Sinorhizobium fredii USDA 257: one gene and its partner. The protein of the gene in region 1 interacts with the protein of each later gene in a pairwise test. Links are inferred from orthologs where the notes say so. Each region holds a gene or a part of one and is shown on either strand. Other genes may lie near its edges.

Region 1 (7,630 bases):
CTGGTCGTCGAATTCTATTCGCGTTAATCCAGGCTCGCCTGCGACTTTCGAAAACCGCCCGGAGACGGGCGGTTTTTTTGTACGGAAATGTTGAAACGAGAATCATAGGTGGAGTGGGAAAGCGGTGACGCGCCGCAAAGACCATTCCTATCCCGCTTGAGATCGAGGAGTGCCGTATGCCGGAGCAGAAAGCGCCACAGGATCTGCAACTGATCCTCGACGACATCTATCGAGAGCTGACGCCGCGGTTCGGCGAGGGAAAGGTAGCCGACTATATTCCCCAGCTTGCCCGCGTTGATCCCCGGCATTTCGGCATGGCAATCATCACGACGGGTGGAGAGATGCATCGCGTCGGCGATGCGGAAGCGCCGTTCTCGATCCAGAGCATTTCCAAGGTGTTCACGCTGACGCTGGCGCTCGGCAAGCATGGCGAGAATATATGGCACCGGGTAGGGCGCGAGCCGTCCGGTTCTGCCTTCAACTCGATCGTACAGCTCGAGCATGAAGGCGGCAAGCCGCGCAATCCGTTCATCAATGCCGGGGCGATCACGATCAGCGATCTCATCCTCGCCGGCCATACCCCGAGGGAATTGATCGGCGAGATCGTGCGTTTCGTCCGCTATCTTGCCGACGACGAGAATATCGTCATCGACCACGAGGTGGCCCGCTCCGAGACGGCCACCGGCTACCGCAACTTCGCGCTTGCCAGCTTCATGCGGTCGTTCGGACGCCTCGATCATCCGGTCGAACATGTGCTCGGCGTCTATTTCCACCATTGCGCGCTCGCCATGACCTGCAGCCAGCTTGCCAAGGCCGGCCTGTTTCTGGCTGCCGGCGGCACCAACCCGCTGACCGGCCATTCCGTCGTGTCGCGCCAGCGGGCGCGGCGCATCAATGCACTGATGCTCACCTGCGGCCACTATGACGGTTCCGGCGACTTCGCCTATCGCGTCGGCTTGCCCGGCAAGAGCGGCGTCGGCGGCGGTATCATGGCCGTTGCGCCCGGAAAGGCCTCCATTGCCGTCTGGTCGCCGGGCCTCAACGAGAACGGCAATTCGCTGCTCGGATCGCTGGCACTCGAAATGCTGGCCGCCCGCACCGGCTGGTCGGTCTTCGGCCAGTGACGAACGGACGGAAGTGACGAACGGACGCCCCCCGTTTTCCCTTGATCTTCCGGGCCGGACGGGGCAAGTGCTGAGGCAGACCTTTGGGCGCTCTATTATCGCCGCAGATTCCGAGACCACCGCCATGGAACTCTCACAATCGTCCCAGTGCGAAACGACGGGCATCGCAATCGATGAGCAAGATCCCGGCTTGGACACCGGTGCGCATCCGCTGTTCGCGCGCATGCCGTCCTCCGTCTCCTTCAATAAGCTCAGGAAGCGCCTGTTGCGCCAGGTGCGTCAGGCTTTCGATGAATTCGGGATGCTGAAGGGGTCAAAGCGATGGCTTATCGGCGTTTCGGGCGGCAAGGACAGTTACAGCTTGCTGGCACTGCTGATGGACCTGCAATGGCGCGGGCTTCTGCCGGTCGAGCTCATTGCCTGCAATCTCGACCAGGGCCAGCCGAATTTCCCAAAGCACATCCTGCCGGACTATCTCGCCTCGATCGGCATCAAGCACCGGATCGAATACCGCGACACCTATTCGATCGTGAAGGAAAAGGTGCCGACGGGCGCCACCTATTGCTCGCTCTGTTCCAGGCTCAGACGTGGCAACCTCTACCGCATCGCGCGGGAGGAGGGGTGCGACGCGCTGGTGCTCGGGCACCATCGCGAAGACATTCTCGAAACCTTTTTCATGAATCTCTTCCATGGCGGCCGGCTTGCATCCATGCCGGCGAAGCTCCTCAATGACGAAGGCGACCTGATGGTCCTGAGGCCGCTTGCCTATGCGGCCGAGGAAGATCTGGCGAAATTCGCCGCAGCGATGGAGTTTCCGATCATCCCCTGCGATCTCTGCGGCTCGCAGGATGGCCTCGAGCGCAATGCCATGAAGGCAATGCTTGCCGATATCGAGCGGCGCATGCCCGGCCGCAAGGATACGATGCTGCGCGCGCTCGGGCATGTAAACCTGTCTCACCTTCTCGACCCGAAGCTTTTCGATTTCCAATCCCTTTCTCCGGAGCCCAAAGAATGAGCCAATCCGTCGATATCGCCGCCCTCGCAAACCTGTTGCAGGAGGCGGCGGTGAAGGAGATCCTGCCTCGCTTCCGGAATCTGGAATCGGGCGATGTGCGGATGAAGTCCGAGGCTATCGATCTCGTGACCGAGGGCGACGAGGCTGCCGAGAGGCTCATCAAATCGAAGATCGATGCGGTTGCGCCTGGCGCAGTCTTCATCGGCGAGGAATCGGTCGCTGCCGATCCCGCGCTCCTCGACAAGCTGGCAGAGGCTGATCTCGCTATCGTCGTGGATCCGATCGACGGCACGTTCAACTTCGCGGCCGGCATGCCGCTCTTTGGGGTGATGGCGAGCGTCGTCGCCAAGGGGGAAACGGTTGCCGGGATTATCTACGACCCGCTCGGCAACGATTGGGTCATTGCCGAGAAGGGCTCCGGTGCCTGGATGTGCCGGCCGAACGGATCGCAGGAGAAGCTGTCGGTCACCGCCGGCGTGCCGCTTGGAAACATGGTCGGTGGCGCATCGACGGCCTTTTACAAGGAAGACGACCGCCGCATCGTGATGGGCAATATGGCCAAGGTGAGAATTGCCACCAGCTACCGCTGTGCCGCGCATGAATACCGCATCTTCGCCTCTGGTTATTTGCATTTCCTGATGTACCAGAAGCTCATGCCGTGGGACCACCTCGCCGGCACGCTGATCGCCGAAGAGGCCGGCGCCTATGCGGCACGCTTCGACGGGTCACGCTACCTACCGGCGCACACCAATGGCGGGCTGCTGCTCACCACCGACAAGGAAAGCTGGGAAGTGCTGCGGCGCGAGGTCTTTACTGTCTGAGCGCGACAGGAAGCACGGAGACAAAAAAGCCCGCTCGAAACGACGAGCGGGCGTTGTCTTAGATATGACCGCCGCCGTGATCGTGCGCCGTGGGATTGTCGCCCGGATGCGTGAAGAGCTTTCCCTTTTCCGCCCAGAGCGTTGCGGCAATGGTGAGCAGTCCGAACAGGGCGAAACCACCGAACAGGGGCTGCAGTGTTCCGTTGAACAGCTGACCGACGGCGCTGCCGACGAGGGCGCCGGCGGTCGTCGAGATGAAGCCTGTGATCGCCGTCGCCGTTCCGGCGAGATGTCCCATTGGCTCAAGGCTGATGGCGGTGAAGTTTGTTGCGATCAGGGCGAAGAACATCAGCAGGACCGAGAACAGCAGATAGCTGACGACGAAGGCCGGAGTGCCGGCAAGCGATATGGCAAAGCCTGCCGCTGAAAGCAGCGTGAACAGGATCATTGCAACGTGCGAGATACGGCGCATGCCGAAGCTGCGGACGAAGAAGCCATTGGCAAAATTCGCGACGGCGATGCCGCCGGCCGTTCCGGCGAAGGCGATCGGCAGCCAATCGGCAAGGCCGTAGATCTCGCCGAACACCTGCTGAACGCTGACGATGTAGGCGCAGATGACCGCTGTGAACAATGTCAGGCCGATCATATAGCCGCAGGTGATGCGGTTCGTCAGGACTGTCCGGAATCCTGAAAGGATCGCGCTGACCGAGAGTGGCAGGCGCTCCTCAACCGGTAGAGACTCCGACATGCGCGTCAGGGCTACCAGGAACAGGATCAGGCCGATCAGTCCGATCAGGATGAAGATCCAGTGCCAATCGGCATAGAGGATGACGAGCTGTCCGAGCGACGGAGCGACGATCGGCACGATCATGAAGACGATCATCACATAGGACATGACGCGTGCCATCTCGCGACCGCCGAAACAGTCGCGCACGATCGCCATGGTCGTGATCCGCACGGCCGCCGCGCCGATCCCCTGGATGAAACGGAGGACGAGCAGCGCTTCGAAGCTCGTCGCCTGCGAGGCGGCAAAGCTCGAAAGAGTGAAGAAGGCCAATCCACCGAGCAACACGACACGGCGCCCGAAAGCGTCCGAAAGGCTGCCGAAGAATATCTGCGAAAAGCCGAATCCGAGGAAAAAGATGCCGATGACGAGCTGTGCGTCATTGGCATTGGCAACGCCGAACGACTGTCCGATGCTCGAAAGCGCCGGCAGCATGCTGTCGATCGCAAGCGCGACGCTCGCCGTCATCACGGCAATGGTCACGACGAATTCGACGAGGCCCATGCCGATCCGTGCCGCGCCTGAAACCGTGTCGATATGTTTCGATTGTTGTCGGGCGTTGAGGGTATCTTCTGAGATGGAAGTCATTTGAGTATCCACAATAGGCAGATTTGGGAGGAACAATCCGGCCGTTGTGCCACACCGGGCGTCCGGCTAGCCGGCAGGATTGTGCGGTTTGAAAAGCTTTCCCTGCTCCGCGATCAGCACGAAGACCAGAGCAAGGGTGGCTACGATGGAAAAGCCGACGGCCAGCGGTGTCACGGTCCCGTCGAAAGCCTGGCCGACGAGTGCACCGATAAAGCCGCCGCCGATCGTCTGCGTAAATCCCAACACGGAGGAGGCGGTGCCAGCCACATGGCCAAGCGGTTCCATCGCCATCGCGTTGAAATTCGCGGCCATCAGGCCGAACTGGAACATTGCGGCGGCCTGAAGGAGAACGAAGAGCGGCAGCGGCAGCGGCCCGATCAGCGACGCGACCATCCAGACGAAGCTTGCCAGGGCGAAACCGAGCAGTGCCGCATGCGACAGCGCCCGCATGCCGAATCGCTCCACCAGGCGCGAATTCGTGAACGAGGCAACGGCCATCATCCCGGCAAAGGTGGCGAAGACAGCCGGGAACCAGATGCCGAGCCCGTAGATCCCGACGAGGATCTGCTGCGCCGAGTTTATGAAGCCAAAGAGGCCGCCGAGGAGCGCGGACGTCGCGAGCGTATAGAATAGGGCGATCCGGTTCGTTAGAACGATGCGGAAGCCGTCCAGGATCGTCGACAGGGTGAAAGCGCGTCGGTTCGCCGGAACAAGTGTTTCCCGAAGCCGCAAAGCGACCGGCGTGGACACGATCATTGCGAACAGGGCGATCACGACGAAGATCATGTGCCATTCGGAGAACAGCATGATCAACTGACCAATGCTCGGCGCAACGACCGGGACGATCATGAAGACCATCATCACCAGCGACATGATCTCCGCCATCTGGCGCCCGCCATAAACATCCCGCACAATCGAGACGGTGACGACGCGCGTTGCCGCCGCACCGACACCCTGCAGGAAGCGGAAGAAGAGAAGAGCCGTGAATGTCGGCACAAATACAATCGCGACAGCGCAGAGAGCATAAAGCGCGAGCCCGGCCAGCAGGGGCGCTTTTCGGCCGAAACGGTCGGAAAGCGGGCCGAAGAACAATTGCGCAAAGCCCATGCCGAACAAATAGGCGGAGATGACATATTGCCGGTCGTTTTCGTCGGCAACGCCAAGGCTCGCACCGATTTCCTGCAGTCCCGGCAACATGATGTCGATCGAAATTGCGTTGATGGACATCAGCATCGCCATCAGGGCGATGAACTGGACCTTGGTCAGCCCGGAAAGCATGGCAGTTTGATCTATAGGCTTTGTCATTTCATGATTCCCGCTAACCGTCCACCAGGCGGCAGTCCAGAGCGCGCCGCTAATGCGGAAGGCGCAAAACTCTCTTTAATACGTTGAACTATCTGTAAAACTTCAGTTCTGAGTTGAACCGTTGCCGATGTCGATGCCGAGAATATCCCGCCGCAACGACGCACACCCCGGGTCAATGCATGCCGTCGATAACCCCATGGAGGGCAAGTCAAAAGTCTGCCAATTCTGGGCCGTTGAAGGCGCATTCCGAGCGGGTGAATTTCTCCGCCTGGTCCTGGAGCACGTCGAAAATTAGCCGAGAGACATATAATCCCGGAATCAAAAAAGGCGGTCAGCCCGCCTTTTCCGAGAGTTGTTCGGTACTAGCGGCCTTACGCGGCGCCCTTTACGGAAATTCCCTGTCCCTGAAGATGCTCCTGCAACTCGCCCGCCTGGAACATCTCGCGCACGATGTCGCAACCGCCGACGAATTCGCCCTTCACATAGAGCTGCGGAATGGTCGGCCAGTTGGAGTAATCCTTGATGCCCTGGCGCAGGTCTGCATCGGCGAGCACGTTGATGCCCTTGTAGTCGACGCCGATGTAGTCGAGAATTTGCACCACCTGGCCGGAGAAACCACACTGCGGAAACTGCGGCGTGCCCTTCATGAAGAGAACGACGTCGTTCGTCTTGACTTCGTTGGCGATGAAATCTTGAATTCCGCTCATATCGTCTTCCTTCCTGGCCGGCTTCAAGGACCGGATGTCGTTTTGCAGCTTAGATAGCATGCGCGGGCGCGATTTTCACCACCCAATCTCAAGAAATATTGATGGTCCTCAAAATGCGGCTCGCGAACCACTCCCTCAGGCGGAGCGGCGGCGCACTTTGCTTCGGGACGCAGCCGTGCGGCGGCGGCTGACCTGTTTCCTTGCCGGTCTGCGGATCGCAGCCTCGATGATCTCCTCGAGGATGCCACCGCCCGAAACGGTCTTCCGGGTCCGACGCTTCGCCCGCCGCGTTGAGGCTTTCCTGGCGCCGGTCTTTTTCAGAATCTCCTTCAGCGCGCTGTCAACGATGCCGCTGACGAGCTCCTTGATCAGATCCGCCATACAGGCTCACTCCGGCGCGCTGGTCTGTAGGGCGAGCGCATGGAGTATGCCGCCCATATTGCCCTTTAGAGCGTTGTAGACCATCTGGTGCTGCTGCACGCGGGTCTTGCCACGAAACGCTTCGGCCACGACTTCGGCGGCATAGTGGTCGCCGTCACCGGCCAAATCGCGGATCGTGACCTTGGCGCCGGGGATCCCGGCCTTGATCATGTCTTCGATATCGCCTGGTGTCATGGGCATGACATGCCAACTCCCTTTGTTATTTTTCTGTGGCGGCGCTGCCACCGCTCGTGACTTCAAGGGAACCACGATTCAGGGGCGGAAGGCAAATCATGATTTGCCCCCTTCGAACCGCCAATCCCTCAATTGTCGGGAGCGAGATCGCCGCCCATGTAAGTGGGGAACCAGGCTTCATGGGCCGAGCGTAATTCCTCGACGGAGACCGCCTTCGCATCGCCGAGCTTCACCGTGTCGCCGCCGGTCGTGCCGATGTCCGGCAAGGTCACGCCAGCGTCTCTCGCCCGTGCGGCGACCGTCTCGAGCTTCCCGGGCGTAACGGTCACGACATAGCGGCCCTGGTCTTCCCCGTAGAAGGCCGCAATCGGATCGTGTCCAGCGGGCGCTTCAATCGTCGCGCCGATCCCGGAGGCCATCGCCATTTCCGCGACGGCAAGGGCCAGGCCACCCGAAGAGCAGTCATGCACGGCCGTGACCAGCCCGTCCGCAATCAGGCCGCGAACGAAGTCGCCAACCTTGCGCTCATGCGCCAGATCGACATGTGGCGCCGGGCCATCGGTGCGGCCGTGGATATCACGCATGTAGACCGACTGGGCGATATGGGTTCCCCAGCCTTCCGGCGCTCCGGCAACGAGGATCACCTCGTCGGCGGCTGCAAAGCGGATGCG
Region 2 (5,281 bases), 1.0 Mb from region 1 along the record:
GGAGGTGCTGGGCTTCCTCAAGGAAAAGCATCCGCGATGAGCGCCGAGGCGTTATGGCTCTTTCTGGCGGACCATTGGCTGCCGCTCCTTTCGGTCATCTGCCTTCTGCTCCTTTCGGCTTTCTTCTCCGGGTCTGAGGCGGCCTTGACCGCAACCTCCCGGGCGCGCATGCACACGCTCGAGAGCAATGGCGACCGGCGGGCCGGCGTCGTCAATCGCCTGATCGAGCGGCGTGACCGCCTGGTTGGAACGCTGCTCCTCGGCAACAACCTCGTCACCATTCTCGCGACGTCGCTGACGACCAGCCTATTGCTCGGCCTCGTCGGCAACTTTGCCGTGCTGATCGCCACGGTCAGCATGACGGTGCTGCTCGTTCTCTTCTGCGAGGTGCTGCCGAAGAGCTGGGCGATCGCCTCTCCCGATCGGTTCGCGCTTGCCGTGGCGCATATGGTAAGACGCTTCGTGGCGGTCGCTGGCCCCATATCCGCGCTTATCAATGCGATCGTCCGCCGCCTCCTGAACCTCTCCGGCGTGAATGTCGCCTCTGACAGGCCGATGCTTTCGGCCCAGGAGGAACTGCGCGGCGCCGTCGACCTGCTGCATCGGGAAGGGGCGGTGATCAAGGCGGACCGCGACCGGCTCGGCGGCGTGCTCGACCTCGGCGAACTCGAGGTGTCCGACATCATGATTCACCGCACCGCCATGCAGGCGGTCAACACGGAGGAGCCGCCGGAGGTCTGCGTCCGGGAGATACTCGGAAGTCCCTTCACGCGCCTGCCGCTGTGGCGCGGCTCGACCGACAACATCATCGGCGTCGTCCATTCGAAGGATCTCCAGAGGGCGCTGGCCGAACCCGGCGTCGAGCCGCACACGATCGACATCGTCAGGATCGCGCAGAAGCCATGGTTCGTGCCAGACACGACCAATCTCAAGGACCAGCTCAACGCCTTCCTGCGGCGTAAGCTGCATCTGGCCATCGTCGTCGACGAATACGGCCAAGTCCAAGGCCTCGTCACGCTGGAGGACATTCTCGAGGAAATCGTCGGCGACATTGCCGACGAGCACGATCTCGATATCCAGGGCGTTCGCCAGGAAGCCGACGGATCGATCGTCGTCGATGGCTCCGTGCCGATCCGCGACCTAAACCGGGCGCTCGACTGGTCGCTGCCGGACGAGGAGGCGACGACGGTCGCCGGTCTGGTCATCCACGAAGCCAAGAGCATTCCGGAGGAGCGGCAGGCTTTCACCTTCTACGGCAAGCGCTTCATCGTCATGAAGCGGGTGAAGAACCGGATCACCAAGCTACGTATCCGCCCGGCCGAAGAGGAGGCGGCAGGGCTCTAGGACCTGACCCTAGTCTCACCAGCGCGTCGGCTCGCCTGGCGCAGCCGGCTCGACGGCAAGCGCATGCAGGCCAGCATCGAGCTCGGATTTCAACAGGTCGTTAATGGCCCGGTGGCGGGCCACACGGCTCATGCCGGCGAAGGCACTGGACACGATGCGGATGCGCATGTGGGTGTCGCCGCCGCCGTCGAAACCCGGCTGGTGGCCGGCATGCAGATGGCTCTCGTTGATCACCATCAGCCGTTCGGGATGGAAGGCCTTCTCAAGCTTCTCTTCGATACGGCTTTGCAGCGACATGCTTCCGTCCCATTTCCCTGTTTGCTCTTACGGCTCGAAGGCGCCGGCGATGCAAAATGCGCGCACAAAGCCAGCAACATTCCGCTTTGTCAATTCTTGTTGTGACCCGTCGCAACCCCCATAATGGATGCCATGAAGCTCGATTCAAAATACTTTGATCGCATCCGCACGCGCCGCAAGCCAGAGGCGCGCGTGGAGCCGTCTGCGCCCATGTGCCAGTGGGACGGCTGCGACAAGACCGGCGTGCATCGGGCTCCCGTCGGCCGCAATGCCGAGGGCGAATATTTCATGTTCTGCTTCGAGCACGTGAAGGAATACAACAAGGGGTACAATTATTTCTCCGGGCTCTCGGACACGGAGATCGCGCGCTACCAGAAGGAAGCGGTTACCGGGCATCGTCCCACCTGGACGGTCGGTGTCAACAAGAGTGCCCGCAACGGCCCGACGCAATCCCAGATGCGCTCCGGCAGCGCGGGCGCACAGGCGCGCATGCGCGATCCGTTCGGCTTCTTCAACGAGGCGCGGGCCCGATCGGCGCGGCACGAGCCGCGGCTGCGCAAACTGAAGACGCTCGAGGCCAAGGCCTTCGAAACGCTTGGGCTTGCCGCCTCGGCGACCTCCGCCGATATCAAGGCCGCCTACAAGGAACTCGTCAAGAAACACCACCCCGATGCGAATGGCGGAGACAGAGGCTCGGAAGACCGTTTTCGGGCCGTGATTCAAGCCTATCAATTGTTAAAACAGGCTGGTTTCTGCTAACAACGCGCATTATGACAGAAAGCACTTTTTGCAGGCGTATGCGCGGGTGCCGTCCGGCGGCCGCTCTGGAGACATGATGAGCAAGATTGACCTCGACATTTCCAACCTCCCCGACACGACGGTCTCTGTCCGGGAGGCTTTCGGCATTGATACGGATCTGCGCGTTCCCGCCTATTCGAAGGGCGATGCCTATGTGCCCGAACTCGATCCCGACTATCTCTTCGACCGGGAAACCACACTCGCCATTCTTGCAGGCTTTGCGCACAACCGACGCGTGATGGTTTCCGGCTATCACGGCACCGGCAAATCGACCCATATCGAGCAGGTGGCGTCGCGCCTCAACTGGCCCTGCGTGCGCATCAATCTCGACAGCCATGTCAGCCGTATCGATCTCGTCGGCAAGGATGCAATCGTCGTCAAGGATGGGCTGCAGATCACCGAATTCAAGGACGGCATCCTGCCCTGGGCCTATCAGCACAACGTCGCGCTCGTCTTCGACGAGTATGATGCCGGCCGGCCGGACGTGATGTTCGTCATCCAGCGCGTGCTGGAGTCCTCCGGCCGGCTGACACTGCTCGACCAGAGCCGCGTCATCCGCCCGCACCCGGCCTTCCGCCTGTTCGCCACCGCCAACACGATCGGCCTCGGCGATACGACCGGGCTCTATCACGGCACGCAGCAGATCAACCAGGCGCAGATGGACCGCTGGTCGATCGTAACCGCGCTCAACTACCTGCCGCATGACAAGGAAGTCGACATCGTCGCTGCCAAGGTGAAGGGGTTCACCGCCGACAAGGGCCGCGATACCGTGTCGAAGATGGTGCGCGTCGCCGATCTCACCCGCGCCGCCTTCATCAACGGGGATCTGTCGACCGTCATGAGCCCGCGAACGGTGATCACCTGGGCCGAAAACGCCCATATCTTCGGCGATATCGCCTTCGCCTTCCGTGTGACCTTCCTCAACAAGTGCGACGAGCTGGAGCGGGCGTTGGTCGCCGAGCATTACCAGCGTGCCTTTGGCGTCGAACTGAAGGAAAGCGCCGCCAACATCGTGCTGGAAGCCACGGCCTGATCGCTTCGTCTAGGCTGAAGAAGGAACTGTCGTGAGCTCGAATTCCAAGGCGAAGCCGCAAACGAGGGAGAACGCCGCCGAACCGTTCAAGCGGGCGCTCTCCGGCTGCGTCCGGTCGATTGCCGGGGATGCGGAGCTCGAGGTCGCCTTTGCGAACGAGCGTCCGGGGATGACCGGCGAGCGCATCCGCCTGCCGGAGCTTTCCAAGCGTCCGACTCGGCACGAGCTCGCCGTGGCGCGCGGTCTGGGTGACTCGATGGCGCTGCGCAAGGCGTGCCACAACGACCGCATCCATGCGACCATGTCGCCGCAAGGCGCGGATGCGCGGGCAATCTTCGACGCCGTCGAGCAGGCGCGCGTCGAGGCGATCGGGGCGATCCGGATGCCCGGCGTCGCCGACAATCTCTCCTCAATGCTCGAGGAGAAATATGCCAAGGGCAATTTCGGCGCGATCGACAGCCAGTCGGATGCACCGCTCGAGGAGGCGGTGGCGCTCCTGGTGCGGGAGAAGCTGACCGGCAAGAAGCCGCCGGCCTCCGCCGGCAAGGTGCTCGACCTCTGGCGCGATTTCATCGAGCAGAAGGCCGCCGCCGACGTCAGAAACCTGCCCGCGGCGGTTAACGACCAGCAGGCCTTCGCCCGGGTCGTGCGCGACATGCTGGCTTCGATGGATGTCGCCGAAAAATACGGCGAGGACGATATCGAGCCAGACGACCAGGAAAGCGAGACCGACGAGGACCAGCCGCGCAGCCAGGAGCAGGACGACAACGCCGGCGAGGAGGAAGAGGGCTCCGACGCCGCCCCCGCCGACGAAAACCAGTCTGCCGAGGAGCAGATGGAAGAAGGCGAGATGGACGGCGCCGAGATCTCCGACGACGACCTTCAGGACGAGGGCGACGAGGACAGCGAAACGCCCGGCGAGGTCAAGCGGCCGAACCACCCCTTTGCGGACCTGAACGAAAAGGTCGATTACGCGATCTATACGCGCGAGTTCGACGAGACCATCACGGCCGAGGAGCTTTGCGACGAGGCGGAACTCGATCGTCTGCGCGCCTTCCTCGACAAGCAGCTCGCCCATCTGCAGGGGGCCGTCGGCCGCCTCGCCAACCGCCTGCAACGGCGGCTGATGGCGCAGCAGAACCGGTCCTGGGAGTTCGATCTCGAGGAGGGGGTTCTGGATACCGCCCGCCTGCAGCGGGTCATCATCGATCCGATGCAGCCGCTTTCCTTCAAGCGGGAGAAGGATACGAATTTCCGCGACACCGTCGTGACGCTGCTGATCGACAATTCCGGCTCGATGCGCGGCCGGCCGATCACCGTTGCCGCCACTTGCGCGGACATTCTCGCCCGCACGCTGGAGCGCTGCGGCGTCAAGGTCGAGATTCTCGGCTTCACCACCAAGGCCTGGAAGGGCGGGCAAGCGCGCGAGAAATGGCTCGCGGGCGGCAAGCCTCAAGCGCCGGGCCGCCTCAACGATCTGCGCCACATCGTCTACAAGTCGGCCGATGCGCCCTGGCGCCGCGCGCGCCGCAATCTCGGCCTGATGATGCGGGAAGGGCTGCTCAAGGAGAATATCGACGGCGAGGCGCTGATGTGGGCGCACGACCGCCTGCTCGGCCGGCCGGAGCAACGACGAATCCTGATGATGATCTCGGACGGTGCACCGGTCGACGATTCCACCCTGTCGGTGAATCCTGGCAACTATCTCGAGCGACACCTGCGCGCCGTCATCGAGCAGATCGAGACGCGTTCGCCGGTCGAGCTTCTGGCGATCGGCATCGGCCATGACGTGACGCGGTATTATCGCCG

Evidence for each region. The genes of interacting proteins can lie anywhere in the genome.
Region 2: the proteins of grxD (region 1) and USDA257_RS24775 interact in binary tests that used the Escherichia coli proteins (3 or more experiments, as listed by UniProt). The link is inferred for Sinorhizobium fredii USDA 257 from one-to-one orthologs.

Annotation. Positions count from the first base shown.
Region 1 is NC_018000.1:4,228,072-4,235,701, reverse strand. What follows is about bases 4,677-7,630. They hold grxD (Grx4 family monothiol glutaredoxin), read right to left. Parts: upstream 6,345-7,630; coding sequence 6,009-6,344; downstream 4,677-6,008. Other genes in these bases: purL (phosphoribosylformylglycinamidine synthase subunit PurL), read right to left, coding at 7,088-7,630; USDA257_RS19755 (BolA/IbaG family iron-sulfur metabolism protein), read right to left, coding at 6,732-6,965; USDA257_RS19760 (hypothetical protein), read right to left, coding at 6,480-6,725; USDA257_RS19770 (multidrug effflux MFS transporter), read right to left, coding at 4,677-5,637. In the rest of the region: rpsD (30S ribosomal protein S4), read left to right, coding at 1-27; USDA257_RS19790 (glutaminase), read left to right, coding at 177-1,124; tRNA 2-thiocytidine(32) synthetase TtcA, read left to right, coding at 1,249-2,139; USDA257_RS19780 (inositol monophosphatase family protein), read left to right, coding at 2,136-2,960; USDA257_RS19775 (multidrug effflux MFS transporter), read right to left, coding at 3,019-4,248; more of USDA257_RS19770, read right to left, coding at 4,399-4,676. UniProt on the Escherichia coli protein: Monothiol glutaredoxin involved in the biogenesis of iron-sulfur clusters.
Region 2 is NC_018000.1:5,267,698-5,272,978, reverse strand. What follows is about bases 1-2,943. They hold USDA257_RS24775 (BolA family protein), read right to left. Parts: upstream 1,642-2,943; coding sequence 1,360-1,641; downstream 1-1,359. Other genes in these bases: cobS (cobaltochelatase subunit CobS), read left to right, coding at 2,477-2,943; USDA257_RS24770 (J domain-containing protein), read left to right, coding at 1,765-2,400; USDA257_RS24780 (HlyC/CorC family transporter), read left to right, coding at 37-1,344; aroB (3-dehydroquinate synthase), read left to right, coding at 1-40. Outside these bases: more of cobS, read left to right, coding at 2,944-3,472; cobaltochelatase subunit CobT, read left to right, coding at 3,504-5,281. UniProt on the Escherichia coli protein: Transcriptional regulator that plays an important role in general stress response. Has many effects on cell morphology, cell growth and cell division. Acts by regulating the transcription of many genes, including dacA (PBP-5), dacC (PBP-6), ampC and mreB.